4 regions of the Comamonas sp. CMM03 genome follow, and region 3 is predicted to be linked to each of the others. Evidence: riboswitches for the same ligand, from Rfam matches in the RefSeq annotation. Region 3 holds a riboswitch; each other region holds the start of a gene.

Region 1 (7,316 bases), 290 kb from region 3:
AACGCCGCTCGGTCCCGCTGCTGCGCCACGGCATGGCCGTGGGGCGTATTTTTTCGTTCCGCGACATCTCCAGGGAGATGGAAGTCCAAAGCGGCCTGCGGGTGGCCGCGCAGGTGTTCGAGAGCAGCCTGGACGCCATCTTCATTGCCGATGCGCAGGGTGCCGTCCTCCAGACCAATCCGGCCTGCGACGGTATGCTGGGTGCGGCCCTGTCCCCCGGTGCGCAGGCCAGCGCGCTGTTTGCGCAGACCGAGCCGGAATGGCTGGACGCGGTGGCGCAGGCGTGGAAAGAGGTCGGCCACTGGGAAGGCAACCGCCAACTGCAGCGCGTGGACGGCAGCCATTGCGCCGTGCGCCTGTCCTGGGTGGTCTCGCGCGATGAGCGCGGGCAGGTGCAGCAAAGCGTGGGCTTCATCCGGGACCTGACCCAGCAGCAGGCGGCGCAGCAGAAGATCGAACAGCTGGCCTTCAGCGATGCGCTGACCGGCCTGCCCAACCGCCTGATGCTGGGCCAACATGTGGAGCAGGCCATCACCCAGGATACGCAGGCCGAGTTCGCCATCCTGTTTCTGGATCTGGACCGCTTCAAGATCATCAACGACTCCCTGGGCCACCAGTTCGGCGACCGGGTGCTGCAGTTGGTGGCGCAGCGCCTGCAGTCCTGTCTGCGGCCGCTGGATGTGCTGTGCCGTCTGGGCGGAGACGAATTCGTTCTCTACCTGCACGCGTGCCAGAAGCAGCATTCCGAGCGGATTGCCCGGCGCATCCAGGATGCGATGCGCGAGCCGTTCGTGCTGGACGGCCTGGGCTTTTCGGTGCAATGCAGCATCGGCATGGCCCAGTACCCCGAGCACGGCCGCACGCTCAACGAGCTGATCAAGCAGGCCGACACCGCCATGTACCGGGTCAAGGCCAGCGGCAAGGGCAGCTTCGGCTTTTACGAGCCGGCCATGTCCAACGGGCTGCTGGGCCGGGTGCAGATGGAGCATGCGCTGCGGCAGGCGTTGGACCGCGACGCCTTGCGCGTGGTCTACCAGCCCCAGGTCGAAATGCACACCGGCAGCATTGTCGGCTGCGAGGCGCTGCTGCGCTGGACGGATGCACGCCTGGGCGTGGTCTCGCCCGGGGTGTTCATTCCGCTGGCCGAGGAGTCCGGCTACATCGTCAAGCTCGGCGCCTGGGTGCTGGAGCAGGCGGTCAAGGAAGCCATGCGCTGGGTCAAGCAGGGCCTGGGCGTGAAGGTGTCGGTCAACGTCTCGTCGCTGGAGCTGCACCAACCCGACTATGCGGCGCGCGTGGCCTCGCTGCTCAGTGCCTATGGCCTGCCGGCATGCTGGCTGGAGCTGGAGCTCACCGAGTCGGCCCTGCTGCAGAAGGAGCCGGTCATCGTGCACTGCATCGAACAGCTGGCGGACCTGGGTGTGCAGCTGGTGATCGACGACTTCGGTACCGGCTATTCCAACCTGGCCTACCTCAAGCGCATGCCGATTTCCAAGCTCAAGGTCGACCAGTCCTTTGTGCGCGGTCTGCCACAGGACATGAGCGACAAGGCCATTGTGGAGGCGGTCATCGGCCTGGGGCGCGCGCTCGATGTGGAGATCGTCGCCGAGGGCGTGGAGACCGCCGCGCAGCGTGAAACGCTGATGCGCATGGGTTGCGGCTTCTACCAGGGGTTTCTGTGTGCCCCGGGGGTCGAGGCGGCTACCTTCCAGGCCATGCTGCGCGCCCAGGCGGCAGGCCTGGAAGCAGGAAGTCTGGGGGGCGGAGTGCCGGGAGAAGACCGGCCGATGTAGCGGCCTTGGCCGCCGGGATGAGGGTGGGGGTGTCTGCAAAAACCACCGCGCCGTCATCCTGAACCGGGGGTTCAGGTGGGCGAGGGCAACCAGACGTTGGGTTCGTCTAACGCGAGACGATCACGCTTGCCTGGCAATGTACCAAGCCCGTGCTCAGGGAGCATTGGTTCAAGGCAATATAAAGCACGGCAGATTTGCAGACGCCTTCATTTTAGCGCGTGACCGGCGGCTTGTGGTGGACCGGATGGAGAAAAGGGGGATTTGCGCGGCAGCACCGTTTCGGCGTTGCCGCAAGGCCTCTACAGCAGCTTGCTGTCGACTTCCAGCGCGGCTTCCAGGCGTTCGATCAGCGCCTGCGCCTGCTGCAATTCGTGCTCGCGCAGTGCCAGCAGCTCTTGCAACTGCGCGGCCAATGCCTGGGCTTCTTCCTGTGCCTGCAGTGCTTGCTGCAGGGTGTCGTCCCGTGGGGTGTCTTCCAGCGGGGCTGCGGGCAGTGCGTCGGCCGCAAGGGCGGCAGGTGCCAGGCCGTTTTCCAGCGTCAGCTCCAGCTCCTGCTCGAGTTCCTGCACGCGGGTGTACAGCGATGCACTCTCGAACGCCAGATTCACGGCGGCCAGCACCCCCACGCGTTCGCGGGCGCGCACCTTGCCGGTGTTGCGGATACGTTCCATGTCCGCATCCACCCGCTGCACGGCGGCCAGCAGCATGTCTTCCTGGCCCTCGGGGCAGGTCAACACATAGTCTTGCTGGAGGATGCGCGCTTCGATCTGGCTCATGGTGCCTCTTGGTTGGCGGGCAGGCGCTCAATCAGTGCGTCCACCCGTGCACGGGCCGCCTGCAGGCGCGAGCGCAGGGAATCGCGCTCCTGTGTGAGCGCGGCCACCTGCTCGGCCAGCAGGGCATTGGTGCGCTGAAGCTCGGCGTGGCGCAGCAGCAGGCGATCAACACGCTCTGCCAGCGGCTCGATCATGGAAGGCTGCGAGGTCATAGACATAGAGGGTAGCAATTGTAGGCGTGCCTAAATGTAAGCAGGTGAAATAAGGCCGAATCAGCCTGCATATGACGTTGGAAAACACCGGTGCACAGCAGTTTTTCTACGAACGGCAGGACTGAAACTAAAATCGCTGCTGTTGGTGCTCGCAGCGCGGTTCACGCGCAGCAGTTCAACGGGAAGCAGGACGGCCTCGTTTTTTCAGAACCCGCCCAGCCTGCGCTGCCCCCGCAACGGTGAGTCCCTGGTGCATGCCATGCACCCCCGCCATCTGATACCGCCACTGGATGCCTTGAACAAGCGTCTGGGAAGGCGATGGTGTGGAGGACCAGCCCGGATACCGGCCAACACTGGTGTGCCCGCTCGAGCGGGCATGGTTTTGCCCATCACTGGCGGGGAGGCTGGTACGGGCGACTAGGTGTTTTTTCTCATGTTCTCGAATGTTTTGAAGGCCGGTGCCGTGGCGCCCGCCTTGCCGTGGTCTGCCGTGTCGGCGGCCGTGTTGTGCGCTGTGGCGGCAGCCGCCCAGGCCCAGGAGAGCCCCTCTGCACGCGCCACGCTGGAGGAGACCGTGGTGGCCGCCACGCGCAGCGAGCAGCGCCTGTCGGATGTGATTGCGGACATGACGGTCATCGACCGCGACCAGCTGGACCAGCAGGCCGGCCGGTCGCTGGAAGACGTGATGGCCAAGCTGCCCGGCGTGCAGATCACCCGCAACGGCGGCCCCGGCACCGAAACCGGTCTCTACCTGCGCGGCGCCAGCAAGCAGCACACGGCGGTCTATATCGACGGCATCCGTGTCGATGTCCAGAACGGCTCCGGTGGAGCGCAGTGGGAATCCCTGCCGGTGGACCTGATCGAGCGCATCGAAGTGCTGCGCGGCCCGGCGGGCGCGGTCTATGGCTCGGACGCGCTGGCGGGCGTGGTGCAGGTGTTCACCAAGCGTGGAACCGCCGGCGTGCAGCCCTTTGTGGGCGTGGGGGCCGGCGAGTACGGCAGCCGCAAGGCCGAGGCCGGCATCAGCGGCGCCCAGGGTATGGTGGATTACGCGCTGGGCCTGTCCTATGCCGAAAGCCATGGCTTCGATTCCAAGAACCGCGGCGTGCACAACGAAGACCGTGACGGCTACACGCGCAAATCGGCCAACGCCCGCGTGGGGCTGCAGCTGAATGCCGACCAGCGTCTGGAACTGACGGCCCTGACCAGCCGCACCAATGCCGGGTATGACGCCAGCAAGTCGGTCAAGGACGACCGCGGCCTGCGCGCGCTGGATGCCTATGGCCTGAGCTGGACCGCCCAGTGGACGGAGCGCTTTCGCACGCGCCTGTCCGTCAGCGAATCCACCAACCGCTACGAGACCTCGGGCACCAGCACCTACGAAGCCGAAACCCGGCTGCGTACCATGCTGCTGCAGAACGAGTGGCTGCTGGGCCCCGGCACCTTGAGCCTGGCGCTGGAGCGGCGCGAAGACACGCTGGAGAACACCGGCCTGAAAAACACCAGCCACAAGGACCGCGACCAGACCGGCGTGGCCATCGGCTACGGCGCCAAATTCGGTGCCCACAGCGTGCAGCTGAATGCCCGCAGCGACGAGGACAGCGACTTCGGCCGCAAGAACACCGGCGGCATCGGCTACGCCTGGGCGTTTGCACCCCAGTGGCGCGCTACCGCCTCCACCTCGACCGGCTTTCGCGTGCCCAGCCTGTATCAGCGCTTTTCTGACTATGGCGATCCGGCACTGGCCCCCGAGGAAAGCCTGAACAAGGAAATCGGTCTGCGCTGGGCCGACCAGGGCAATCACCTGGGAGTGACGCTGTACCGCAACAAGCTGCAGAACCTGGTGTCCTATGAAAAAGGCCTGGGCAGCTGCGGCAAGACGTCCTGCTATGTGAACGTGGAGCGTGCGCAGCTGCAGGGCATCACCCTGACCGGGGCCTACCGCACCGGTCGGCTGAAATGGTATGGCTCCGTGGATTTCCAGAACCCCACGAACGAGGCCACCGGCAAGCTGCTGGAACGCCGCTCGCGCCGGTTTGCCACCCTGGGAGTGGATGCCGCCGTGCACGGGTGGACACTGGGTGGGGAAATGCAGGCGGCCAGCCGCCGCTACAACGCCAAGGACGAGCAGGTCATGAGCCTGGGTGGCTACACCCTGTTCAACCTGTCGGCCTCCACGCAGGTGGCCAGGGACCTGACCCTGACCGCACGCATCGACAACCTGATGGACCGGGCCTATACCTTGGCCCAGGATTACGCCACGCCGGGCCGCACCTTCTGGGTGGGTCTGAAATGGCTGCCCCGCTGACCGCCGGGGCCGCCGGAAAGCATGCATGTTGACTGAAACTTCCGCCCAAGCTGCGCGCCGCTGCGTGGCCGTGTTGGTGGCGGCCCCGGCCTCGGGCCAGGGCAAGACCACCGTGACCGCCGCGCTGGCGCGCTGGCACTCCCGCCAGGGGCGCACGGTGCGCGTGTTCAAGTGTGGCCCGGATTTTCTGGACCCCTACTGGCACCAACTGGCCAGCGGTGCGCCGGTGCACAACCTGGACGGCTGGATGGTGGGCATGGACGAGGTCCGGGCCCGCCTGCATGCCGCAGCCGGCGAGGCCGACGTCATCCTGATCGAAGGGGTGATGGGCCTGTTCGACGGCAGCCCGACCGCAGCGGATCTGGCCCAGCAACTGGGCGTGCCCGTGCTGCTGGTGGTGGATGCGGGCGCGATGGCCGGCTCGTTTGGTGCCCTGGTGCTGGGCATGCGGCAGTACCAACCAGAGGTGCCGTGGGCCGGGGTGCTGGCCAACCGCGTGGCCACCGGCATGCATGCGCAGATGCTGCAAACCAGCCTGCGCGAACCCGATCTGTGGCTGGGCGCGCTGGCGCGCATCGGCCAGGGCAGGGATGCACAGCTGTTGCCAGAGCGTCACCTAGGCCTGGTGGCTGCGCACGAGCTGCCCGATGCCATGGCGCGGCTGAACGCCGCCGCCGACCAGCTGGCCGACACCCCGCTGGGCCAGATGGACTGGGCCGCCTGGCAACGCTGGAGCGTGGAATTCCCCGCCGCAGCTGCCGCCCAGCCGCCGGCCGGACAGCAGGCGCTGCAGCCCTGGCTGCAGGGGCGCACGGTGGCCGTGGCCAGCGATGCGGCCTTCAGCTTCATCTACCCCGCCAACCTGGACTGCCTGCAGGCCATGGGGGCCAATCTGGCATTTTTCTCGCCGCTGGCTGGCGAAGGCCTGCCGCCCTGCGATGCCCTGTGGCTGCCCGGCGGCTATCCGGAACTGCATGCCGGCAAGCTGGCCGCCAACACCGGGCTGCAGGCCGATCTGCGCGCCCACGTGGCCGCAGGCAAGGCTGTGTGGGCCGAATGCGGCGGCATGCTGGCCCTGGGCCAGCAGATCACCGATGCGCAAGGGCAATCCCGGCCGCTGTGGGACATCCTGCCGGGCACGGCACAGATGCAGACCCGGCTGGCCGGGCTGGGCATGCAGCAATGCGTGCTGCAAGGCAGCGTGCTGCGCGGCCACACCTTCCACTACTCGCGCTTTGACTGCAGCGCAGCGGAGGTCGGGCGCACCAGCCGTGCACGCCAGCCGGTGGAGCCCGGCAAGGGCGAGGCGGTCTATCGCCAAGGCAGCGTACACGCCAGCTACTTCCACGCCTGGTTCCCTTCGCACCCGCGTGCGGTGGCCGCCTTGCTGGGGGCCGAGCCGGTGTGCTGGGACGGGCCGGCAGAGCTTTCATAATCCACGCCACCATGAGCGATTCCCTTTCTTCCCCCGTGGCCTGGCAGGAACTCATCCTGGGCGGCCAGAAAAGCGGCAAGACCCGCCGTGCAGAACAGGCTGCGCGTGACTGGCTGGATGCCGCACCCGGGCGCAGCGCCACCTACCTGGCCACCGGCCAGGCCTGGGACGACGAGATGCGCGCCCGCATTGCCCGCCACCAGGTGGACCGGGCCGCGCGCGTGCCGGGCATGCAGACGGTGGAAGCGCCGCTGCAGCTGGCCCAGGCCCTGCAGGCCCACAGCAGCCCCCGGACGCTGGTGGTGGTGGACTGCCTGACCATGTGGCTGACCAACTGGATGATGCCCATGGAGGCTGCCGCGTCCTCCACGTCCGTGGAGCCATCGCCGGACTGGGGCGCACAGCGCAGCCGGTTTCTGCAGGTGCTGGTGCACTGCCCCGGCCCGGTGGTGCTGGTGGGCAACGAGATCGGCCTGGGCGTGATCCCCATGGGGCGCGAGGTGCGCGCCTTTGTCGATGCGCTCGGGGTGTTGAACCAGGACGTGGCCGCTGCCTGCAGCCGCGTGACCCTGATGGCCGCGGGTTTGCCGCTGCAGCTGAAATGACCGGGATGGCTTCTTCCATGGCACTGCCGCGCGTCGCGGCCCAGGGGCTGCGCCGCCGGGCTGCGGCCATCGCCTGCCTGGTCCTGTGGGCGGCGTTGCCGTCCATGCCCGTACAGGCCGCTGCCGTGCCGCCGCCGCTGGCCGAAAGTGCGCGCCTGGCGCCACTGCCCATCACCGATGACCGGGG
Region 2 (7,316 bases), on a different contig from region 3:
CCAGCTGATTCCCTCCAGCCTGGGGCAGCGCCTTTACGAAGCCGCCCCCACACCCAAGCGCTGGGTGCTGGTGGACGGCGCCACCCACCACAACGCGGGGGCCCTGGGCCTGGCCCAGTACCGCGTGGCACTGCAGCAGCTGTGGCCGGCCGAGCTGGGCCAGGGGCGCAGCACCACTGCCGACAAAGGCCGGGACAGGAACTGAGCCCGGCCCCGGTGGCAGCCTGCAGATGCCCGCCGGGAAAGCACGACCGGCCGGTCGCGCGGCAACCAGACCAGCGGGCAGAACGGCTTGGGCCGGCTCCGCTACATTGCAAGCCTCTTGGACACCTTGGCATCGGGAGTGTGGCAAGGTGAAATCGGGGCTGGTATCTGTGTCCGCAGCGGTTTGCCCGCTGGGCCAGACTGCTGCGGACACAGATGACCGGCCCCTGCTCCACGAGCAGCGGCCCCGGCCCGCCGCGCAGCCTTGCGCAATCTGATAGGCTCGCGGCCCTGTATGCCTGCCGCGCCCGCTTCTCCCTCATCGGCCTCCGCCCCTGCGGACTCTGTCCCTGCCCACCACCTCGACACCCCGCTGCGCGGCATGTCGCCGCTGTTGGTGATCGGCCTGCTGGCGCTGCTGCTGGGGCTGCAGCCCATCACCACCGACCTCTACCTGCCCACGCTGCCGCTGCTGACGGCGCAGCTGCAGGCCCCGGTGGCGCAGACCCAGCTCACACTCACCGCCCTGCTACTGGCCTTTGGCGGTTCGCAGCTGGTGTGGGGCCCGGTGTCCGACCGCTGGGGCCGCCGTCCGGTGCTGCTGGCCGGTCTGGCCCTGTATGTGGTGGCCGCCCTGGGCTGCGCACTGGCGCCCAGCATGGACTGGCTGGTGGCCTGGCGCACCTTGCAGGGCGTGGCCACCGGCGCGGGCGTGATGGCGGCGCGCGCCATCGTGCGTGATCTGTACACCCCCACGGCCGGTGCCCAGGCCATGTCCAAGGCGCTGACCGGTCTGGGCGTGATCGCCTGTGCCAGCCCCATCGCCGGCAGCCAGCTGGCCCAGCACTTCGGCTGGCGTGCCACCATGGCCGCGCTGGCGGTGTTTGGCGCAGCCACACTGGTGCTGGTGGCTCTGTGCTTTCGCGAAAGCCTGGCCACCCCGCGCCCGGATGCCACCCAGCCGCGCCAGCTGGCCCGCACCTGGGCGGCCATCGTGCGCCACCCCACTTTTCTGGCCTACACGGCCACCACCAGCGGCTCGTACGCCGGGCTGTTCACCTTCCTGGCGGCCTCATCCTTCACCTTCATCGGTGTGCTGGGCTGGACCGCCGCCGATGTGGGCCTGCTGCTGGGCGTGAACGGTGCCTGCTATATCGCCGGCACCATCCTCTGCCGCCGCCTGCTGCAGCGCCTGGGCGTGCGCCGCACCGTGGCCCTGGCCGGGCTGCTGGCCGTGCTGGGCAACGGCAGCCTGCTGGCCGCCGCCCTGCTGGAGGTGACCAATGCCTGGGCCTATGCCCTGCCGTTCAGCCTGTACATGGTGGCCCACGGCATCCAGCAGCCCTGCGGGCAAAGCGGCGCCGTCAGCGCCTTTCCGCAGGCGGCCGGCACCGCCGCGGCACTCAACGGCTGCGCCATGACCCTGACGGCCTTTGCCATGGGCGCCTGGCTGGGCCAGCACCTGGACGGTACGGTGTACCCTCTGGTCTTCGGCACGGCCTTCTGGGCAGCCTGGACGGCCCTGGCCTCCTGGGTGCTGGTGCGCCGCTGGGGCGTGGCCCCGGCCGCCTGAGCCTTTGTCTGCCCTTTCTCCTGCCCTTTTTCCTGCCCCGCTTTTGATCTGTTTTCTGTGACCGTGACCGCTTCCGCCTCTTCCCTGCCCTGCATTGCCATTGCCGGGCCCACCGCTTCCGGCAAAACCGCTGCCGCGCTGGCGCTGTCCGCCGTGCTGCAGCAGCGTGGCCTGGCCGCTGAAATCGTCAGCGTCGATTCCGCGCTGGTCTACCGGGGCATGGACATTGGCACGGCCAAGCCCACACCGGCCGAGCTGGCCGCCGTGCCCCACCACCTGATCGATATCCTGGAGCCCACACAAAGCTACTCCGCCGCCGAATTCGTGCGCGACACCGAACGCCTGGTGGCCGAGATCCGCGCCCGTGGCGCCGTGCCGCTGCTGGTGGGCGGCACCATGCTGTACTTCAAGGCGCTGTTTGAAGGACTGGACGAAATGCCGGCCGCCGACCCGCAAGTGCGCGCCGCGCTGGATGCCCAGGCCGCCGAGATCGGCTGGCCCGCCATGCACACCCTGCTGGCGCAGGTGGACCCGGTCACTGCCGAGCGCCTGGCGCCCGGCGACAGCCAGCGCATCCAGCGTGCCCTGGAGGTGTGGAAGATCTCCGGCAAGCCGCTGTCCAGCTTCCACACCGCGAAAGATGCATCGGCGCCGCGCTTCGATGCCACGCTGTTTTCGCTGGAGCCGACCGACCGGGCCTGGCTGCACCAGCGCATTGCCCAGCGCTTCGAGCAGATGCTGGAGCACGGCCTGGTGGACGAGGTGCGCACGCTGCGCGCCCGTCCCGATCTGCACCTGGACCTGCCCAGCATGCGCTGCGTGGGCTACCGCCAGGTGTGGGAAGAACTGGACTGGCAGGAGCGCCGCGACAAGCCCGCGCTGAACATGCACCTGGTGCGCGAAAAAGGCATTGCCGCCACGCGCCAGCTGGCCAAGCGCCAGATCACCTGGCTGCGCAGCATGCCCCAGCGCCACGCCATTGACTGCCAGGCCCCCGACGCCATCGTGCAGCTGGTGCAAGCTGCCTGGGGTGTGGTGCAGGCCAGCCTGCCCAAGTAAGCCGCTGCTCCCGTCTCCCGCCGTTGACCGTATTCACCATGTCCTTGCCATCTGCCAGCACACCGCCCGCCAACGTTCAGGTCGTGGATCTGGCCAAACGCTATGGCACAGGGGCCGATGCGGCCACGGTGTTCGAGCAGGTGAACCTGGAGGTGGCGGCGGGCGAGTTTGTCGCCATCGTCGGCGATTCGGGCGTGGGCAAGTCCACGCTGCTCAACTGCCTGGCCGGGCTGGACCGCTGGGACCAGGGCCAGGTGCTGCACCAGGGACAGGACATCGGCCGCCTGGATGAAGCCGGTCTGGCCGTCTGGCGCCGCGCCCATGTGGGTTTTGTGTTCCAGGCCTTTCACGTGCTGCCGCATCTGAGCGTGGCGCAGAACGTGGCCCTGCCGCTGATGCTGCTGGCGCGTGGCACCCCGGCCGAACAGGACGCCCGCGTGCAGGCCATGCTGGAAGCCGTGGGCCTGGGCGAGATGGGGCAGCGCCTGCCCCAGCAACTCAGCGGCGGCCAGCTGCAGCGCGTGGCCATTGCCCGCGCCCTGGTGCACCGCCCGGCCTTGCTGCTGGCCGACGAGCCCACCGGCAACCTGGACCCGGACACGGCCGCCCGCACCATGGACCTGCTCGTGGCCCAGACCCGCGAAGCCGGCGCCAGCCTGGTGCTGGTCACCCACTCCCCGGACGCGGCAGCCCGCGCTGACCGGGTGCTGCGGCTGACGGCCCGGGGCATTGCGGCGGCCTGAACAGCGCCGGACCGCGGGGCCGTGCTAGCGGCGCAGCTTCAACGCGGCGTCCACTTCAAGGTGACAAAGCCGGCACGGCCACGCTGGTTGTAGCCGTAGGCGGTTTCATAGACCTTGTCGGTCAGGTTGGCCACACGGGCCTGCACCGCCCAGTCCTTGGCAAACTGGTATTCGGCGTGCAGGTCCACGGTGGTATAGCTCTTCAAGTCAACCGTACCAACGCCATAGACAGCATCCGTGCGCTTGCCTACGTACAGCGCATTGGCACCCAATTTCCACGCCCCGAGCGTCTTGTTCACAGACAAAGTGGCCTGTGCTTCAGGTAGGCGCCGTGTGATGCGTTCGCCTTCGTTATCGCGCGCATCCAGGTGTTCGTAGGTTGCCGCAAAACGCCAAGTATCGACAGACTTTTGATAGCCCAGCGACCACCCCTTCATGCGGGCCCGGTCCACATTCTCCACCGTGCTGCCCCAAACGATCAAGTTACGCACTTTGTTGTCAAAGTGTGCCAACTTGAATTCGTGACCTGCAAGGTCCCAATTCAGGCCCACTTCCGTGTTCTGCCCTTCCTCTGGCTGAAGGTTGGGATTCCCTCCCCCACCCCACACAGGGTCTGCAGGGTAGTACAGCTGGTTGAATGTAGGTGCATTGATGCTCTTTCCACGCGATGCGTAAGCTCGCAAAGTGGGTAGCACCTGATAGCCATAACCAATACCCCAGGTGTTGTAACTACCAAACTGAGAGTTGTCATCGCGGCGCAGATTGGCTTGCCAGGAATGCGCACTGTGGCTGCCATTCAGGCCTGCATAGGCAGCATTGGTGCTACGTTCGGAGCGGTCGAACTTCGTGGTCGACACAATGCTTTGTTCCAACCTCTCCAGCCCGGCAACAACCAAACCAATCGGTGTTTTGATTTCGTTGCCCCACTTGTACTCATCCTGGGCGGTATTGAAGGTTGAACTGACCAACATGCCCGTAGCGATGCTGCGGTCACGGTTCCACTGCTTGTCCATGGAGCGGGACACGCTCAGCTGGGTTTTCCAGGCCTCGCTCAAAGTGCCCGAGAGCTTGAGTGAACGGGTTCCCGCGTTCGAATCCAGCCACGAATGCGTGGTGCTGCCATTGTCCGATTCGGCATAGCCATCCGCCTGCATCAAATTGGCATCGAGACGCCAGGCGTCATTGAAGGCATATCCGAGTGAAGCTGTCAGCGAAGTCTGGTCAAACTTGTCTGCGTCCCGGTGGTAGTACGCGCTCTTTTCGTTGGTGGAAGAAAAGCCGGGGTCCACCACACGCGCTACATGCAGGCTGTAGTTCCAGCCCTGCTGTGCACCTGCAAAGCCGCCACTGGCATCCTTGTAGCCACCACTGCCCCAGGTCAGCTGCGCATGGGGCACAAAAGCTTGCGTCAACCCTTTTCCCTGTTTGGTAAAAATCTGGATCACCCCGCCAATGGCATCACTGCCATACAGGGCCGATGCCGGGCCGTGCACCACCTCGATGCGCTCAATTTGCTCCAGAGGCAGGCTTGCCAGCGAAGGATCCCCGGCGGTAGCAGACCCAAAACGCACCCCGTCCACCAGCAAAATTACCTGTTTGCTGCCGCGAATCGACACACTTTGCAGGTTGCCACGACCACCGCTGCTGGACATCTGTACGCCGGCAAAGCGCTGCAGCACTTCGGCCAGCGAGCGGCCTGCCGAATTGCTGATCTGCTCTTCGGTGATCACGCGCACATCGGCCAGGGTTTCGTCCAGCGGCGTTTCAGAGCGGGTGGCGGTCACCACCGTGGTGGACAGGGGCACGCTCTGCGCAGCGGCATGCTGGGCCAGGCAGGCCGCGGCCAGGGCCACGGCCGCCAGAGGAAAACGCACGGAAGCGCGCTGGCCTTCCGCTGGGAATGGTTGGAAATTTCGCATGGATGCACACATGGTTGGCACCGGCGTCCCCGCCCGTGCTTCACACAACCAGCAACCCGGGTCTGCATGCACAGCGGCACGCCAGCGGATGCTGGACCTGTTTTGGCCGGTATCCAGACTGGCGCACGGCTTGCCAAGCCTTCCCAGAGCGCATGGCTCCAGTGGCAAGAGATGGCAAGCGGGTCCTGCGGGACCTGTGCGCTCACTGTTGCGGGGGCAGTACATGCTGTGCCAGCGCGGGCGCCGGCGTCCATGTTTCCCGTTTAACCGCAGCGCCAGAACAGCGCTGCAAGCACCAAAACCCCGCATTGTAGGCAGCAGGCTGACACGGGGCTTGTAGGATGGCGAATGCCCTGCCCATGGAACCGTGGGCCGCGCTGGCGTGCCCACCCGCCCTGGCGGCGGTGCACACCGCTGTTTTGCCCTGGAACCTCCGTGCCCGCCTCACCCTCTCTCACCGCTTCTCCGCTGCCGCGCCTGCTGGCCAGTTTTTCGCTGCAGGAGTACCGGCGCCAGCCCTGGCGCAGCCTGACCGCCCTGCTGGCCATTGCGCTGGGCGTGGCCCTGGGTTTTGCGGTGCATGTGATCAACCAGTCGGCGCTGGATGAGTTTTCCCGCGCGGTGCGCAGCGTCAACGGCCAGCCGGATCTGGAATTCCGTGGCATGCGCTCCAGCCTGCCCCAGAGCATTTACCCGCTGATCGCGCTGCGGCCCGAGGTGCAGCATGCCGCGCCGTGGATCGAAGGCACGGTGCAGATCGACAACCCGCCCGCCACAACCGCTGCGTCCGGCCAGGCCCCGCACGCGCCACCGGAACCGCTGTCGCTGCGCCTGTTGGGCGGCGACGCGCTGCAGTCGGCCCCGCTGGCCCCTGCGCTGCAGCCCCGGCTGTTTGCCGGCCAGGACCGGTTGCGGCTGTTCGCACCCGACGCGGTGTTTTTGAACCCGGCGGCACTGCAGGCCCTGGGCCTGGACGAAGCCAGCGCCCCCGGCGCCCTGCTGCCGGTGCGCGTGCACACCCATGCCGTGACGCTGCGCGTGGCCGGCACGGTGGCAGCCGGCGGTGCCCCGCTGGCAGTAATGGACATTGGCGCCGCCCAGGACCTGCTGGGCCAGGACGGCCAGATCCAGCGTGTGGATGTGCTGCTGCGCAGCGGCACCGACCGCAGTGCCTTCACCGCTGCGCTGCGTGCCCTGCCCGGCTGGCCGGCCCAGGTGCTGGTGCAGCAGCCGGGCGGTGAGCAGCAGCGTGCGGCCGAGATGTCACGCGCCTACCGCGTCAACCTGACCGTGCTGGCTCTGGTGGCGCTGTTCACCGGGGCGTTTCTGGTGTTTTCCGTGCTGGCGCTGAGCGTGGCGCGGCGCGCACCGCAACTGGCGCTGCTGGCCGTGCTGGGGCTCACGCCCGCGCAGCGCATGCGCCTGGTGCTGTGGGAAGCCGCCCTGCTGGGCATGGTCGGCAGCGCGGCCGGCATTGCGCTGGGCACCGGACTGGCCTGGCTGGCCCTGCGCATGCTGGGAGGGGACCTGGGCGGCGGCTACTTTGCCGGCGGCCAGCCCCCACTGCTGTGGAGCGCACCGGCCGCCGCCACCTTCTTTGCCCTGGGCCTGGCCGCCACCGTGGCCGGCGCCTGGTGGCCGGCACGCACCGCGCGGGCGCTGCCGCCCGCCGCCACGCTCAAGGGGCTGGGCGCCGTGGGCCAGACGCCTGCGCGCGCCTGGACCGGCCTGGCCCTGGTGGCCGCCAGTGCGCTGCTGGCCAGCGTGCCGCCTATTGGGGGCATTCCCCTGGCCGCCTATGTGGCCGTAGGGCTGATG
Region 3 (7,316 bases):
GCAAATGCCCCGGCGCTGACGCTCAGTCCGGCCTGCCGGACTGCAGCGGGCCGACCAGGTCAAACAGGGCGGCGGCCAGGGGCGAGCGGATGGAAGAGCGCTGCCACACCATGCCCACTTCGCGCGAGGGGCAGGGGGCCGGCAGCGGCCAGCGGCGGATGCGGGGATCGGCAGGGCCGATGACCGGCCAGTCCGGCAGGATGGACACGCCAAACCCTTCCGCCACCAGCTGGGCGATGTGCTCAATCCCATCGAGCTCAAACCGCACCTTGGGCTTGATGTGGTGGCCGCGCAGGTACTCGTCGGCCATGCGGCCGGCCACCACCTTGCGGTCGTACTGGATGAAGGGCTCGCGCGCAGCGGTGAGCAGCGGGTCCTGCACCTTCATGTCCTGGGGCGTCAGCAGCACCAGCGCCTCGCTGCGCAGCAGCCGCCACTCGCAGGTCTTGGGCATGGCGAACGTGGGGTGCACCAGCATGGCCGCATCCAGATTCCCGGCGAGCACCTGGTCCAGCAGCAGCGACGAGGTTCCGGGTTCGATATAGACCTGGATGGAAGGGTGGGCACGCATCCAGCGGCGCAGCAGCGGCGGAACCAGCCCCATCAGCGCCGTGGGCGTGGCACCCAGGCGCAGCGGGCCTGCCGGCAGTTCGGTGGCCGAGGCCACGGACCGCAGGTTTTCCACGGATTTCAGCACCTCCCGGGCCTGGTCCACGATGCGCGCACCCACCACGGTGGGGCGCACGGTGCGGCCCACCCGCGTCAGCAGTGCGCTGCCGACATCGGCCTCCAGCGCACGCATCTGCTGCGCCACGGTGGTAGGGGGCAGGTCCAGCCGGCGCGAGGCATCGGCCATCGAGCCGCAGTCCACGACGGCAATGAAGCTCTGGAGAAAACGCGAATCCATAACAACGTATTTTGCGTGATCTAAACCACCAAACACCATCTTTTTTGTAGACCCCATGCGGCGCACAGTGCGGCCATTCCTTTTGGTCATTCCTTCAGGCCATTCCTTTTTTTCGTACCTCACCTCAGGAGCCCGCATGCCCACCATCCAATCCATCGAAGTCTGCGTCGCGCGCGTGCCGCTGGACAAAGTCACCTACCTGTCGAACCGCACCGTGGTGGACCGCCACTACGGCCTGGTCAAGATCCGCAGCACCGATGGGGTCGAAGGCATAGGCTTCTGCTACGTCGGTAACGCGGCAGGCGAAATCTTTCGCGTGGCGGTCGAGCAGCTGCTGGCCCCCGTGCTGCTGGGCCGCGACTCGCTGGCCGTCGAAGGCCTGTGGAAGGAGATGTACCAGGAAGCCCTGCTGCAAGGCCGCATGGGCACGGTGATGCGCGCGCTCAGCGCCCTGGACATCGCCCTGTGGGACCTCAACGCGCGCACCGCCCAGCTGCCGCTGCACAAATACCTCGGCGCGGTGGAGCTGGACACCGTGGCCGCCTACGCCAGCGGCGGCTACTACGTGGAAGGCAAGACGGCGGAGCACCTGGGCGAGGAAATGGCCAGCTATGTCGAGCTGGGCTTTCAGGCCGTCAAGATGAAGACCGGTCGCTGGTCGCCCCAGGGCGAAGAGTCGCGCGTGAAGGCCGCCCGCGAAGCCATTGGCCCCGACGTGGAGCTGATGCTGGATTGCAACAACGGCTGGGTCGATACCGTGCAGGCCATGCAGTACCTGCGCCGCATGGAGCAGTACGACCCCTACTTCATCGAAGAGCCGTTCAGCCCCGACGACGTGGAAAGCCACGCCCGCCTGGCCAAGCTCACCCGCATCCCCGTGGCCACGGCGGAAATCGGCTATGGCCGCTGGTACCACAAGCACCTGCTGGACATGGGGGCCGCCTCCATCCTGCAGACCGATGCGGCGGTGTGCGGGGGCATTACCGAGTGGAAGCGCATTGCCGCCATGGCCGCCGGCTACGGCATCCAGATGTGCCCGCACTGGTTCCACGACGTGCACGCACCGCTGGTGGCCGCCACGCCGAACGCGCGCTACGTCGAATTCTTCTGGGATGACCAGGTCCTGAACTTCCGCCGCCTGCTGGACCGCCAGCTGTCGCAGGAAAAGGGCCGTGTCGTTCTGCACCAGACGCCCGGCCTTGGCTTCAACTTCGACGAGGCGCAGGTGGCGAAGTTCGGCCGCTGGAGCAAGGTGGCGTAAGACCCCTCGGCTCATATAAAAAAGGAGACAAACCATGCAACGCAGACAATTTCTGTCCACGGTCGCCGCAGCCGGCGCACTCTGTGCCCAGCCCGGCTTTGCCCAAGGCAAGCCCCCGGCGGGGCCGGTCAAAATCCTGGTCGGTTTCTCGGCCGGTGGCGGCACCGATATCCTGGCGCGCATCATCGCCAACAAGCTGAACACGCTGTGGGGCATCCCCGTCATCGTGGAAAACAAGCCCGGCGCGGCCGGCCTGATTGCGGCGGCCGAAGTGGCCAAGGCCCCGGCCGACGGGAACACGCTGATGATGGGCCACATCAACGCCCTGGGCATTGCCCCCGCGCTCAACCCCAAGCTCGGCTTCTCGCCCGAGCGGGATTTTGCGGCGATTGCGCTGGTGGGGCAGACTCCGCAGGTGCTGGTGGCCAGCCCCAAGTCGTCCACCTCCATGCCAGGGCTGCTGGCGGCCTTGAAGAAGAAGTCCGGCGAAATCAGCTTCGGCTCCTCCGGAACGGGATCGGCCCAGCACCTGGCGCTGGCGCTGTTCGAGCAGACGGCCGGGGTGTCGGCCCTGCACATCCCCTACAAGGGCGCATCGAATGTGATGACGGACTTGCTGGGCGGGCAGATCGACTATGCGTTCGAAGGCATGACCACCGCATCGCCCTTCATCAAGGGCGGCAAGGTGCGTGCGCTGGCGCAGACCGGCACCAAGCGCGTGAAGGCCTTCCCGGATGTGCCCACCGTGGCCGAACAGGGCTACCCCGGCTTCAACGCCAGCATCTGGTTCGGGCTGGTCGGCCCCGCCAAAATGCCTGCGGAAGTGGTGGCTCGCATCAATGCCGACGTCAACCGCATCCTGGCCATGCCGGATGTGGTGAGCAAGCTGGAAGAGTTCGGGGCCGAGGACGGCGGCGGAACACCGCAGCGCTTTGAGGCCTTCATGCGGGATGAGCGGGCCAAGTGGGCCAACCTCATCCAGTCGCGCGGGATCCGGGTGGACGCCTGAACCAGGGTAGGGCCGCAGCCACCCAGGCCGTTGCGGGTAGGCGGGCGGCTACGTGTAGCGCTGACATACAAAGCCCCCGCTGTTTTCGGACAGCGGGGGCTTTGCTTTATGCCGGGTGGTGCACTGCGCTGCCGAGCACTTTCGGGGACATGCGGGCCCGGAGGGCGCTGTGCGGCAAGTGGCTGAACAACAGCAGGGCGGGGTGACGTGTTCGCGGCTGCGGCTGTTTTCTGTCTTCATATTTGATAATGAGTTATCATTATCAAATCTTGTTCATGGTACCGGCGATGGCAAAGCTTCTCCCCGTCACCGTCCTGTCTGGCTTTCTGGGCGCAGGCAAGACGACGCTTCTCAACCACATCCTCCACAACCGCGAGGGCCTGCGCGTGGCGGTCATCGTCAACGACATGTCCGAGGTCAACATCGACGCGGCGCTGGTGCGCGAAGGCGGCAGCGACCTGTCCCGGACCGAGGAAAAACTGGTCGAAATGAGCAACGGCTGCATCTGCTGCACCCTGCGCGAAGACCTGCTGGTGGAGGTGCGCCGCCTGGCCCGGGAAAAGCGCTTTGACTACCTGGTGATCGAGTCCACAGGCATCTCCGAGCCGCTGCCGGTGGCCGAGACCTTTACCTTCACCGACGAGGCGGGCGCCTGCCTGTCGGACATTGCGGTGCTGGACACCATGGTCACCGTGGTGGACGGCTTCAACTTCCTCAAGGACTACGAATCCCGGGACAGCCTGCAGGGGCGCGGGGAGTCAATGGGGGAAGGCGACGAGCGCAAGGTGGTGGACCTGCTGGTCGAACAGGTCGAGTTCTGCGATGTGCTGGTGCTCAACAAGACCGACCTCATCACCGACGCAGAGCGCCAGCGGCTCATCGCCATCCTGAAGACCCTGAACCCGCGTGCACGCATCGTGGAATCCAGTTTCGGCAAGGTGCCGCTGGCGTCGGTGCTGTCCACCAAGCTGTTCAACTTCGACGAGGCGGCCAAGGCCCCGGGCTGGCTGAAAGAGCTGCGCGGCGAACACACGCCGGAAACCCAGGAATACGGCATCGGCAGCTTTGTCTACCGCGCGCGCCGGCCGTTCCACCCCAGGCGCTTTCACGCCCTGGTGGGGTCTGAATGGCCCGGGGTCATACGCTCCAAAGGCTTTTTCTGGCTGGCCAGCCGCCCCCTCTATGCGGGCAACTGGTCGCAGGCCGGGGCTGTGTGCCGCCATGGCAGGGCAGGGCGCTGGTGGGCCGCCGTGCCCCGGGAACAGTGGCCGCGCGAGCCCGAGGCGCTGGCCACCATCACCCAGCACTGGGACGAACGCGTGGGCGATGCCCGCCAGGAACTGGTGCTGATCGGCATCGGCATGGACGAGGCCGCGCTGCGCCAGCGGCTGGATGCCTGCCTGCTGACCGACCAGGAAATGGCCCTGGCCCCCAAGGCCTGGACCGGCTTTCATGACCCGTTCCCGGCCTGGGACTGACGCTGTGCATGCCCGGCTGCAGCCCTGGTTTAGCCATTGAGCCGCCTTTGTGCAGCCTTTATGCAGCGCTGCGCTCCATCGGCTGCCAAGGCATGCATTCTGGATATGTCCGGCGTGTTGTGTCCGTTGCGGACATGTGTCCTGAACGATAATTCCTCGCTGCATTGAGATACATTTCAATGCTTGTTACGAGGTGCTGCATTGGCCTGACGGCCACTGGAGTTAAACGGGAAGCAGGTGCGCTCCATGGAGTGCAATGCCTGCGCTGCCCCCGCAACGGTAAGCGAATCACCCTCTGCACCCAGGTAAGACCTGAAGCCACTGCGCACTGCGTGGGAAGGCGTGGAGTGGGCCGAAAGTTCCAGGACGGATGTCCCGGAGTGTCGGCATTTCGCGAGCCCGGATACCGGCCTTGTCACTTTTGTTGGACGCCGCGGGTGAGCGCGCAGTCCAGGTTGGATGGGTTCGTGCGCCGAGCTGTCCTGCCTGCGCATGCATGCCTGCGGATGTTTTCTTGAATCGGCCTTGCGGGAGAGCAGGGCCATCTGGAGCCGCGCATGCGCACCCCTTCCCGTGTTTCCCCGGGCCCCTTCTGCGGGCCTGTCGCTTTTCCCCTTTCCGCCCTGAAGCCCGTGACCGCCGGCGCCGCGCTGTGCTGCGCGCTGTGGGGCGCCCACGCCCAGGGCGTGGCCGACAACACCGCGGCTTCTGCCGCCACTGCTGCCACCGCCACCGCATCGACATCGGCCCCGATCCCGGCTGCGGCGCTGGGCGATGTCTTCGTCACCGCCACGGCCCGGCCCGAGGACCGCGCCCGCATTGCCGCCACCACCCAGGTCATTGACCGCCAGGAGATCGAACGCTCGTCGGCCCGCTCGGTCACCGACCTGCTGGCCGAACATGCGGTGGGCTTTCTCAGCGAATGGACGGCAGCCCAGACATCGCTGAACCTGCGCGGCGCCGCCACCGACGGCCAGGGGCGCGACTTCAAGGGCCAGGTGCTGGTGCTGCTCAACGGCCGCCGCGCTGGCACGGCCAATCTGTCCAAGCTCAGCCTGACGGATGTGGATCGCATCGAAATCGTGCGCGGCCCCGCCTCGGTGGTCTACGGCAGCCAGAACATGGGCGGGGTGATCAACATCATCCTGCGCACTGGTGCCAGCGGCCCGCTGAACCGCGTCACGGTGACCGGCAGCTCCTGGGGCGGCTGGAGCACCCAGGCCCAGACGGCAGGCGCCAGCGGCATGCTGGACTGGTATGTGGGCCTGAACACCAGCGCCCGCGATGACTACAAGTCCGGCGACGGCGGCTTCGTCATGCAGAACACCGGCTGGAAGCGCCGCGGCGCGGTGGCGGCCCTGGGGCTGCAGATCGACAGCCTGAACCGGGTGGAGCTGCAGGCCCGCACCGACGGCATCTACAACGCCGGCTTCCGGGGATCCGGGTCCAACATCTACAGCAAGGACAACCGCGACAACCGCTCGCTGGACCTGACCTACACCGGTGCGCTGGCCGACCAGTCCGTCAGCTGGCTGGCGCAGGTCTACCACTTTGTGGACGAGGACGAATTCAACTGGGCGTCCCCCGTCATCAAGAGCGGCACCAACCCGGTGCCGGGCACGGCGCGCGACTACAACGACCGCAAGCTGGATGCCACCGGCATCCGCCTGCAGCCGCGCTTTCGCCTGTCTGCCGCCAACGACCTGCTGGTGGGCGTGGACTGGGAACGCAGCCACCTGCGCTCGGACCGCTTCCGCGTGGCCATGCCCGGCGGCCCGGCGGGCCAGGTGGCCCCGTACGACAACAACCAGACGGAAGAAACCAAGGCGCTGTACCTGGAAGACGCCCACACCCTGCTGGACAACCGCCTGACCTTGCGTGGCGGCCTGCGCAAGACCTGGGGCGAGACCCGGTTCGATCCCACGCCCAACCTGGCGTTTGCCCAGTCCAATGTGCGCAAGTACGACACGCACACCTGGTCCCTGGGTTCGACCTGGAAGGCCACCGACGACTGGAACCTGCGCGCAGGCATCGCCACCGGCTTCCGGGCGCCGACCGCCACCGAACTGGCCGCCGACTTCACCGCCGTGGGCGGCGGGCGCACCTTCGGCAACCCCAATCTGAAGCCCGAGACCAGCCGCCAGATCGAAGTGGGCACCACCTTCACGCAGCCGGGCTGGAAGGTGGATGCAGCGCTGTTCCAGAACGTCATCTCCAACCGCATCACCACCGTGTCCCGGGGCCCCAGCACCAACACCTCGGACTATGCCAACAACGCCGCAGAAGTCGTGGCGCGCGGCCTGGAGCTGACCACCAACGTCGACCTCAAGCAGGTGCTGGCCCTGGGTCTGCCGGGCCAGTCGCTCAGCGCCTTTGCGGGCGGCTACTACCACTTCGACATGCGCGACAAGGGCGCGGCGGCCACCGCCAACACCGACCGCGTGCAGCGCATGTACCGCTTCCAGGCCTCTGCCGGCATGCGCTACGCCCAGGGCATGGACCGCAATGCAGGTGACTGGAGCATGCAGCTCACGGCGCTGCTGCGCGGACCGATGTGGTACGACACCGAAGAGAACCTGCTGGTGCCGCAGGGCGAACCCAGCAGCACCTACATCCACCGCAAGGGCGCCTTCACGGTGTGGAACCTGCGCGGCGACTACC
Region 4 (7,316 bases), 490 kb from region 3:
GCACATAGCCCTGCTGCTGCAGCGCCTGCAGGATGTGGATGACGGAAGCCGGCGTATCCAGCCCCACGCCATTACCCAGCCGGCCTTCCTGCGTGGGGTAGTTGGCCAGAATCAATGCCAGCCGCTTGTCGGGATTGGCTTTGCGCCGCAAACGGCACCAACGCTGCGCCAGCGCCACCACAAAATCCAGCCGCTCGGCATGGGCCTGGTACTGCACCACATCCGACTGCGTCAGCTCGCTGCGGTGCGACAGCCCTTTGAAACTGATGGCCCGCGTGATGATGCGCCCGTCCACCTCGGGCATGGCCACGTGCATGGCAATGTCCCGCGGCTGCAGCCCGTGGGCGTCGTCCAGCCAGCTTTGCTGGTTGCTGCCGGACATGATGACCTGCAGCACCGGGATATCGCCCGCCAGCGCATGGTCGCCCGGCGTTTCCAGCGACGACTGCGCAAACGACGTGGTGTTCAGAATCAGCGACACCTGGTGCGCACCGCACAGCTGGTGCAGCAAGGCCAGGCTGGTCGCATCCTTGAGCGACAGCAGCGCCAGCGGCAGCGGGTTCATGCCCTGCGCCAGCAGTTGCTGGCACAGCTGGTGAAACACCTGCGTATTGCCCGACTGCAGGTGGGCGCGGTAGAACACCACCATGACCACGGGCGCGCCGGCCTGCCACTGCCAAGGCCCGGGCTCCAGCCAGTGCGCGGCCGTCGCCGCATCGTGCGCGGGGTGGTACACCGCTGCGGACGGCAGCGGGCGCGGCGCCAGCGCCGGCTGCGCCCCTTGCAGAAAGCTGTGCCACAGATAGCGGAACATCTCGCGGGCATTGGCCACCCCGCCTTCGCGCAGATAGCGCCAGATGCTGCGGCATTGCTCCACGGAGGCCGTGCTCTTTTGCAGCAGGTTCAGGTCTTCCGTCGTATCCCCGGAAAACATCACCAGCACAATGCCGTTCTGGCGGCACACCTCGCGGATGCGCTCCGTGCCATAGGGCCAGTAGCTCTCGCCGCCCAGGTGGTCGACCACAATCACCCGGGCATGCTGCAGCACCTCGTCGACGTACAGGTCCACCGAGGCCGGCTGGCGCAGATGCATCAGATTGGCCAGCCGCACCGTCGGCAGACGCTCGCCGTCCCTCCCCGGCCCCAGGCCCTGCTGCGCGGCGCTGGCCTGCAGCTGGGCATAGGCCTCGGCCAGCAAGGCCAGCGTGGTGTCGGCTGCACTGAGCACCACCACATCGGCCGGCGACTGGCCCAGGCTGGAGACAAAGGCTTCGTCATCGACAAAGCCCCCGGGCTGGACGGCAAGCAAATGCATCAGAGCGCTCCGGCGGTCAGACCATTCAGCGCGGCACGGATGGGGTCCTCTTCCAGATCGTGGCCGATGAAGACCAGATGGGTCTTGCGCGCCTCGTCGTCGCGCCAGCGGCGGTCGAAATAGCTGTCAAAACGCTTGCCCACGCCATGCACCACCAGGCGCATGGGCTTGCCTTCCAGGGACACAAAGCCCTTGACGCGGTAGACCGTGTTCTCGGCCACGATGTCGGCCAGGCACGCCAGCAGGGCATCCCGATCCACCTCGGGCAGCTCGATCACCACGGAATCGAAGGCATCGTGGTCGTGCGCGTCGTGGTGGTGTTCCTCGCCTTCGCCATGCTCGTGGTGGCCCACCCGCTCATGGATGCTCTCTTCCGAGGCGCTGGACAGGCCCAGCACCACCCCCAGATCGATCTGGCCATGCTCGGCCGCCACGATCTTCACCTGGGCCGGCACCTCTTCCCGCACGATGGCCTCCACCTTGGCGCGGTCCTGCGCGCTGGCAAGGTCCAGCTTGCTCAGCACCACCAGGTCGGCGGAGATCAGCTGGTCTTCAAACAGCTCGTGCAGCGGGGATTCATGGTCCAGATTCGGATCCTGCTTGCGCTGGGCATCCACGGCCGCGGGGTTGGCCGCAAACTGGCCGGCGGCCGTCGCCGGCACATCCACCACCGTGATCACGGCGTCCACCGTGCAGGCGTTCTTGATTTCGGGCCAGTTGAATGCCTGCACCAAGGGCTTGGGCAGGGCCAGGCCACTGGTTTCGATCAGGATGTGGTCGATATCGTCGCGCCGCGCAATCAGCTGGCGCATGACCGGGTAGAACTCTTCCTGCACGGTGCAGCACATGCAGCCGTTGGCCAGCTCGTAGAGCTGACCGCTTTGCGGATTGGTTTCGTCTTCACAGCCGATGCCGCAGCCACGCAGGATCTCGCCGTCGATCCCCAGTTCGCCGAACTCGTTGACGATCACCGCAATGCGCCGGCCATTGGCGTTCTGCAGAATGTGGCGCAGCAGCGTGGTCTTTCCGCTGCCCAGAAAGCCGGTAACGATGGTGGCGGGGATCTTGTGGTGCGTACTCATGGTCAGAAACTCCTGTGCTCCGAAGAAAAAGAAAGCTGCGGCCTCAGCGCCCGCTGCCAGTGAAGGGGGTGCCGGCGCAGTGTGCGCGGCGTGGGCGATGTGAGGGCAGTGCAGCGGCAGGGCCCGCGACCGGCTGGCCGCCATGGCGCTCACGGCCTCGGCCGAACAACCGCTGCGGGCCACAGGTCAGGGGGTGCATGCGCCGGTCCTGCCCGGCAGGCCGTGCCATGGAGACATCCGCAGTGCAGCGCGCAGCCATGCGCACGCCCTGCACGGACGTTGGGACAGGCATGCGCCGGGCATGCCGATGTGTGAACGGTTGAACCATGCTCTCCCCGAGCCGCCACGCGACAAAAAGCATGCGGAGGGGAAGCGATGCGTGCGACAGGCCTGGGTCGCACCGCCAAAGCGGTGGAAAGGGCCAGTCAGCAAACAGCCCACACCCCGTGGCATACCACTGCAATCGAACAGGTCGGTATTCTGGCTCGCCGTCATACCGCACACACGGCCTTCCCAGGTAACGTACCCAGTGGCATCAACGTGTGGCGGTCAGGCTTACAGCAGCGGGGGCTGCGCCGGAATGCTTCCCACCCGAAGGCGAAGGTCACCGGACTTCCCGTTTCACCCGGCATGGGCATGCGCCATGCAGAGCTCCTGTTCAAAGCGCAAATTATAGGAGCGGCAGCACACCCTTCGCGCAACGGGGACAGCTAAGTGGACGCTGCAGTGGGCAGCACAGGCGGCAGCAGGCACTGCATGTGGATGGTCTGCCAGACCGGGTCGGCCTCGCGCTGCAGCACCGCAAACCCCTTGCCTTGCCAGAACTCCAGCGCCCCGGCAAAAACGGGTGGGTGTGCAGGTACAGCACCTCCACCCCGTGGGCCCGGGCGTGGGCCTGCAGCGTGGCCCACAAGGCCTGCGCCAGGCCCTGTCGCCGCCACACTGGCGCCACAAACAGGCGCACCACTTCCACCACGGCCAGCGGCCCGAAGTCCAGTTGCGCAAACCGGCCGTCGTACGGGCGGTAGGCAATGCTGCCCACCACACCCCGCTGCGCATCGTGGGCCGCCCACATCTGCCCGCCGCCGCCCCCGTACACCTGCTCGAAATGCAGCAGATCCGCCGGCGTGTCCTGGGCAGACACGCGCGCACCGAACATCTGCACGCGTGCATCGCGCAGAAAACCGTCCACCTCCTGCAGGCGCTCGACCGGCTGGATGGAAATCAGATGGGACAGGGACAAAGACAGGGTCATGCCAGCCTCGAAACCGCCATGCGCACAGGCTGCCGTGGGGGCTGCCGCTACAAAATCAGCTACATTAACCGAACTTTGGTTCCGCAAGGACATGCGCCGGCATACGCTGGCCGCATGAGGGAATCCAGTGCAGACCGCGCCCCTGGCGCTGCCTGCCAAATGGAACTGCCCCCGCAACTGTAGGCAATGAGCCCGCGACCGACACACCACTGAACGCCAGTTTGGGAAGGTGGCCGCGAGGCGCTGATCTGCCAGTCAGGAGACCTGCCAAAGCACCAACCATTCATTGCCGGCGGGGTGTCCGGGAAGTGAGCCATTTCTCGTGACTCTGTCGTTCCGGCGCCGCTGCGGCCCGCACGCACAGCGTGGGTTGTGCCTTGTCTTCCAGTGGTCCCTGCCCAACCTGGAAAGACGAGCCTGATGCTGATCCGAAGCCTTGCCTGCACCGCCCTGCTGGCCACCACCTTCACCGCCCACGCCACGGACTATCCCTTGCAGGTGCAGAACTGCGGCCACACCGTCACTTTCGACAAGGCCCCTGCTTCGGCCGTCACCATCGGCCAGGGCGGCACCGAGATGCTGTATGCGCTGGGCCTGGGCGACAAGGTGGCCGGCACGGCGCTGTGGTTCAACCCGGTGCTGCCGCAGTTCAAGGCCGTCAACGACAAGGCGCCGCGTCTGTCCGACAACATTCCCAGCTTCGAGTCGGTGATCGGCAAGCGCCCGGCACTGGTCGTGTCCCAGTTCGAATGGATGATCGGCAAGGACGGCGTGGTCGGCACCCGCGAGCAATTCCACGACCTGCGCATCGCCACTTACGCCATGCCCACCGACTGCGAGGGCAAGAACAACCTGGTGGGGTCGGACGGCACACGCACGGCCGGCTACGACGTGAAGTCCCTCTACAAGAGCATTCACCAGCTGGCCCAGATCTTTGATGTGCAGGCGCGCGGTGACAGCCTGGTCAAGGACCTCGGCACCCGCCAGGCCCAGGCCATCGCCAAGGTCAAGGCATCCAAGCTGCAAGACCTGTCGGCGGCGCTGTGGTTCTCCAGCTCCGATCTGGCGGCCGACCCGTACATGGCCGGCAAGAACGGTGTGGCCGGTTACATGATGCAGTCCATGGGCCTGCGCAATGTCGTCGGCTCCACCGAAGAATGGCCCACCGTAGGCTGGGAAACCATTGCCAAGGCCAACCCGTCCATTCTGATCATTGCCCGCATGGACCGCCGCCGCTTCCCTGCCGATGACTACCAAAAGAAGCTGGAATTCCTGAAGAAGGACCCGGTCACCCAGCACATGGATGCCGTCAAGAACCAGCGCATCGTCATTGTCGATGCGGATGCCCTGCAAGGCTCGATCCGCCAGGTCGACGGCATGGAGCAGATTGCCGAGGCCGTGCTCCGCCTGCAAGGCGCGGCCAAGTAAGAACAGCAAGCGCAACAAGCACCACAAGAGCAGCAAGAAGAAAGCTCCCCTGCCGTGCCGCCCTGCACGGCAGCCTTGCCTATTTCCATGCAAGCAGAGACTGCACTCCCTCGCGCAGACGCCGCCGGCACCGCTGGCGGCCGGCGGCGTCTGCGCACGGCCTGGGTAGCGGCTGCGGCCGCCGCCCTGCTGCTGATCGCCGTCGTGCTGGGCATCGCCATCGGCGAGACCGACATCTCCGCGCACACCGTCTTTCAGGTGCTGGCCCACCAGTTGCTGGGCCAGCCGCTGTCCGCCGTCGACCCCATCACCCAGGGCATCGTCTGGAACTACCGGCTGCCGCGGGCACTGGTAGCCGCCAGCTGCGGCGCGGGCCTGGCCATCTCCGGCGTGATCCTGCAGTCGCTGCTGCGCAATGCGCTGGCAGAGCCGTATCTGCTGGGCATCTCGGCAGGCGCCTCCACCGGGGCGGTGCTGGTCACCGTGGCCGGCCTGGGCGCCGGCGCCATCTCGATGACCACGGGCGCCTTCTTCGGCGCGGTGTGCGCCTTTGCCCTGGTCGCCCTGCTGGCCCACGCCGCCGGCAATGGCGGACTGCGCAACAGCGGGCAGATCGTGCTGGCCGGCATTGCCGGATCACAGCTCTTCAACGCCCTGACCTCGCTGGTCATCACCAAGTCCGGCAGTGCCGAACAGGCGCGCGGCATCATGTTCTGGCTGCTGGGCAGCCTCAGCGGCGTGCGCTGGCCGGATACGCTGCTGACCGCCACGGTCGCCGGTATCGGCACCCTCCTGTGCCTGCTGCATGCCCGCTCGCTGGACGCATTCACCTTCGGCAGCGAATCCGCCGCCGCACTGGGCATTCCGGTGCGCCGGGTGCAGCTGACCTTGCTGCTGGCGGCCGCGCTGATGACAGCGGTGATGGTCTCCATCGTCGGCGCCATCGGCTTTGTCGGGCTGGTGATCCCCCATGCCGCGCGGCTGATGGTTGGCGTCCGCCACCGTCGCCTGATTCCCGCCAGTGCACTGATTGGCGCGGTGTTTCTCATTGCGGCCGATGTCGTCTCGCGCACGCTGATCGCCGGCCAGGTCCTGCCCATCGGTGTCATTACCGCCCTGGTGGGCGCCCCGGTGTTTGCGCTCATCCTGCTCAAGGCCCAGGGGCGCCGGGCATGAACGCCCCCTTCATGTTCATGGCATCCACGCCCTCCACACCGCCTGCGGTGGCACTGCAGGCACGCCAGCTCGGCTGGCAGGTACAGGGCACGCCCATCGTGCAGAACGTCTCGCTGCAGGTGCACAGCGGAGAAATGCTGGGCCTGATCGGCCCCAACGGCTCGGGCAAGTCCAGCCTGCTGCGCCTGCTGTCCGGCGTGCTGCGCCCGCAAACCGGTGACGTGCTGCTGGGGGACCAGGCACTGCACCGCCTGCCACGCCGCAGCATTGCCCGCCAGCTGGCCCTGGTGGCGCAAAGCGCACACACGCAGGATGCCATCACCGTCTGGGACGCCGTGGAGCTGGGGCGCACCCCCTGGCTGTCGGCCCTGCAGCCGCTTTCGGCGCGGGACCGGGACATCGTGCACCAGGCACTGCACGCCGTCGGCCTGCAGGACAAGGCGCAGCGCACCTGGCACACCCTGTCGGGCGGCGAGCGCCAGCGTGCACACATTGCCCGGGCCCTTGCGCAGCAGCCCAGCGTGCTACTGCTGGACGAACCCACCAACCACCTGGACGTGCACCAGCAGCTGTCGCTGATGCAGCTGGTGCAGCACCTGCCCATCACCAAGGTGATTGCGCTGCATGACCTGAACCAGGCCCTGGCCTGCGACCGACTGGCGGTGATGCACCAGGGCCAGCTCGTGCACATGGGTCCGCCCGACGAAGTGCTCAGGCCAGAACTGCTGCAGACCGTCTTCCAGGTGCAGGCCCACAGCCTGACCGACCCCCTCGACGGCAGCCGCGTGCTGCGCCTGCGTCCCTTGACCACCCCCTTGCCCTGAAAGCCTTGCCCATGACCGTCTCCCTTGCTTCCCGCCTGGCCGCCCTGTGGCTGTGCTGCTGCGCCGCCAGCGGGGCCAGCGCCGAAACCTTTGAAGTCAAGATGCTCAACCGCGGGCCGCACGGCGCCATGGTCTACGAGCCCGAATTCATCCAGGCCGCCCCCGGCGACACCATCAAGTTCCTGGCGACCAGCAACGGCCACGACGCCGTCTCCATCGCCGGCATGGCTCCGGCG

What was found. Region 3 has a riboswitch for cobalamin ahead of KW830_RS01670 (TonB-dependent receptor). Riboswitches for the same ligand answer to the same signal wherever they lie in the genome.
Positions count from the first base shown of each region.
Region 1: it holds a riboswitch for cobalamin, as region 3 does, so the genes downstream of both, KW830_RS00315 (TonB-dependent receptor domain-containing protein) here and KW830_RS01670 (TonB-dependent receptor) in region 3, are expected to answer to the same signal.
Region 2: it holds a riboswitch for cobalamin, as region 3 does, so the genes downstream of both, KW830_RS16140 (TonB-dependent receptor domain-containing protein) here and KW830_RS01670 (TonB-dependent receptor) in region 3, are expected to answer to the same signal.
Region 4: it holds a riboswitch for cobalamin, as region 3 does, so the genes downstream of both, KW830_RS03825 (ABC transporter substrate-binding protein) here and KW830_RS01670 (TonB-dependent receptor) in region 3, are expected to answer to the same signal.

Region 1 covers NZ_JAHUXB010000001.1:68,100-75,415, forward strand. Annotated here, with positions in the region: gene KW830_RS00300 (EAL domain-containing protein) at 1-1,793, shown strand, start outside; gene KW830_RS00305 (cell division protein ZapA) at 2,093-2,569, opposite strand; gene KW830_RS00310 (hypothetical protein) at 2,566-2,781, opposite strand; cobalamin riboswitch at 2,908-3,148, shown strand; gene KW830_RS00315 (TonB-dependent receptor domain-containing protein) at 3,215-5,089, shown strand; gene KW830_RS00320 (cobyrinate a,c-diamide synthase) at 5,115-6,524, shown strand; gene KW830_RS00325 (bifunctional adenosylcobinamide kinase/adenosylcobinamide-phosphate guanylyltransferase) at 6,536-7,129, shown strand; gene KW830_RS00330 (ABC transporter substrate-binding protein) at 7,234-7,316, shown strand, end outside.
Region 2 covers NZ_JAHUXB010000004.1:498,283-505,598, reverse strand. Annotated here, with positions in the region: gene KW830_RS16160 (alpha/beta hydrolase) at 1-205, shown strand, start outside; gene KW830_RS16155 (multidrug effflux MFS transporter) at 587-1,777, shown strand; gene miaA (tRNA (adenosine(37)-N6)-dimethylallyltransferase MiaA) at 1,841-2,836, shown strand; gene KW830_RS16145 (ABC transporter ATP-binding protein) at 2,875-3,579, shown strand; gene KW830_RS16140 (TonB-dependent receptor domain-containing protein) at 3,618-5,510, opposite strand; cobalamin riboswitch at 5,585-5,813, opposite strand; gene KW830_RS16135 (ABC transporter permease) at 5,967-7,316, shown strand, end outside.
Region 3 covers NZ_JAHUXB010000001.1:354,177-361,492, forward strand. Annotated here, with positions in the region: gene KW830_RS01650 (LysR family transcriptional regulator) at 23-907, opposite strand; gene KW830_RS01655 (mandelate racemase/muconate lactonizing enzyme family protein) at 1,044-2,168, shown strand; gene KW830_RS01660 (tripartite tricarboxylate transporter substrate binding protein) at 2,203-3,177, shown strand; gene zigA (zinc metallochaperone GTPase ZigA) at 3,465-4,655, shown strand; cobalamin riboswitch at 4,830-5,085, shown strand; gene KW830_RS01670 (TonB-dependent receptor) at 5,213-7,316, shown strand, end outside.
Region 4 covers NZ_JAHUXB010000001.1:844,892-852,207, reverse strand. Annotated here, with positions in the region: gene cobN (cobaltochelatase subunit CobN) at 1-1,315, opposite strand, end outside; gene cobW (cobalamin biosynthesis protein CobW) at 1,315-2,397, opposite strand; cobalamin riboswitch at 2,850-3,070, opposite strand; gene KW830_RS03830 (GNAT family N-acetyltransferase) at 3,068-3,652, opposite strand; cobalamin riboswitch at 3,712-3,939, shown strand; gene KW830_RS03825 (ABC transporter substrate-binding protein) at 4,073-5,080, shown strand; gene KW830_RS03820 (iron ABC transporter permease) at 5,168-6,256, shown strand; gene KW830_RS03815 (ABC transporter ATP-binding protein) at 6,253-7,080, shown strand; gene KW830_RS03810 (pseudoazurin) at 7,092-7,316, shown strand, end outside.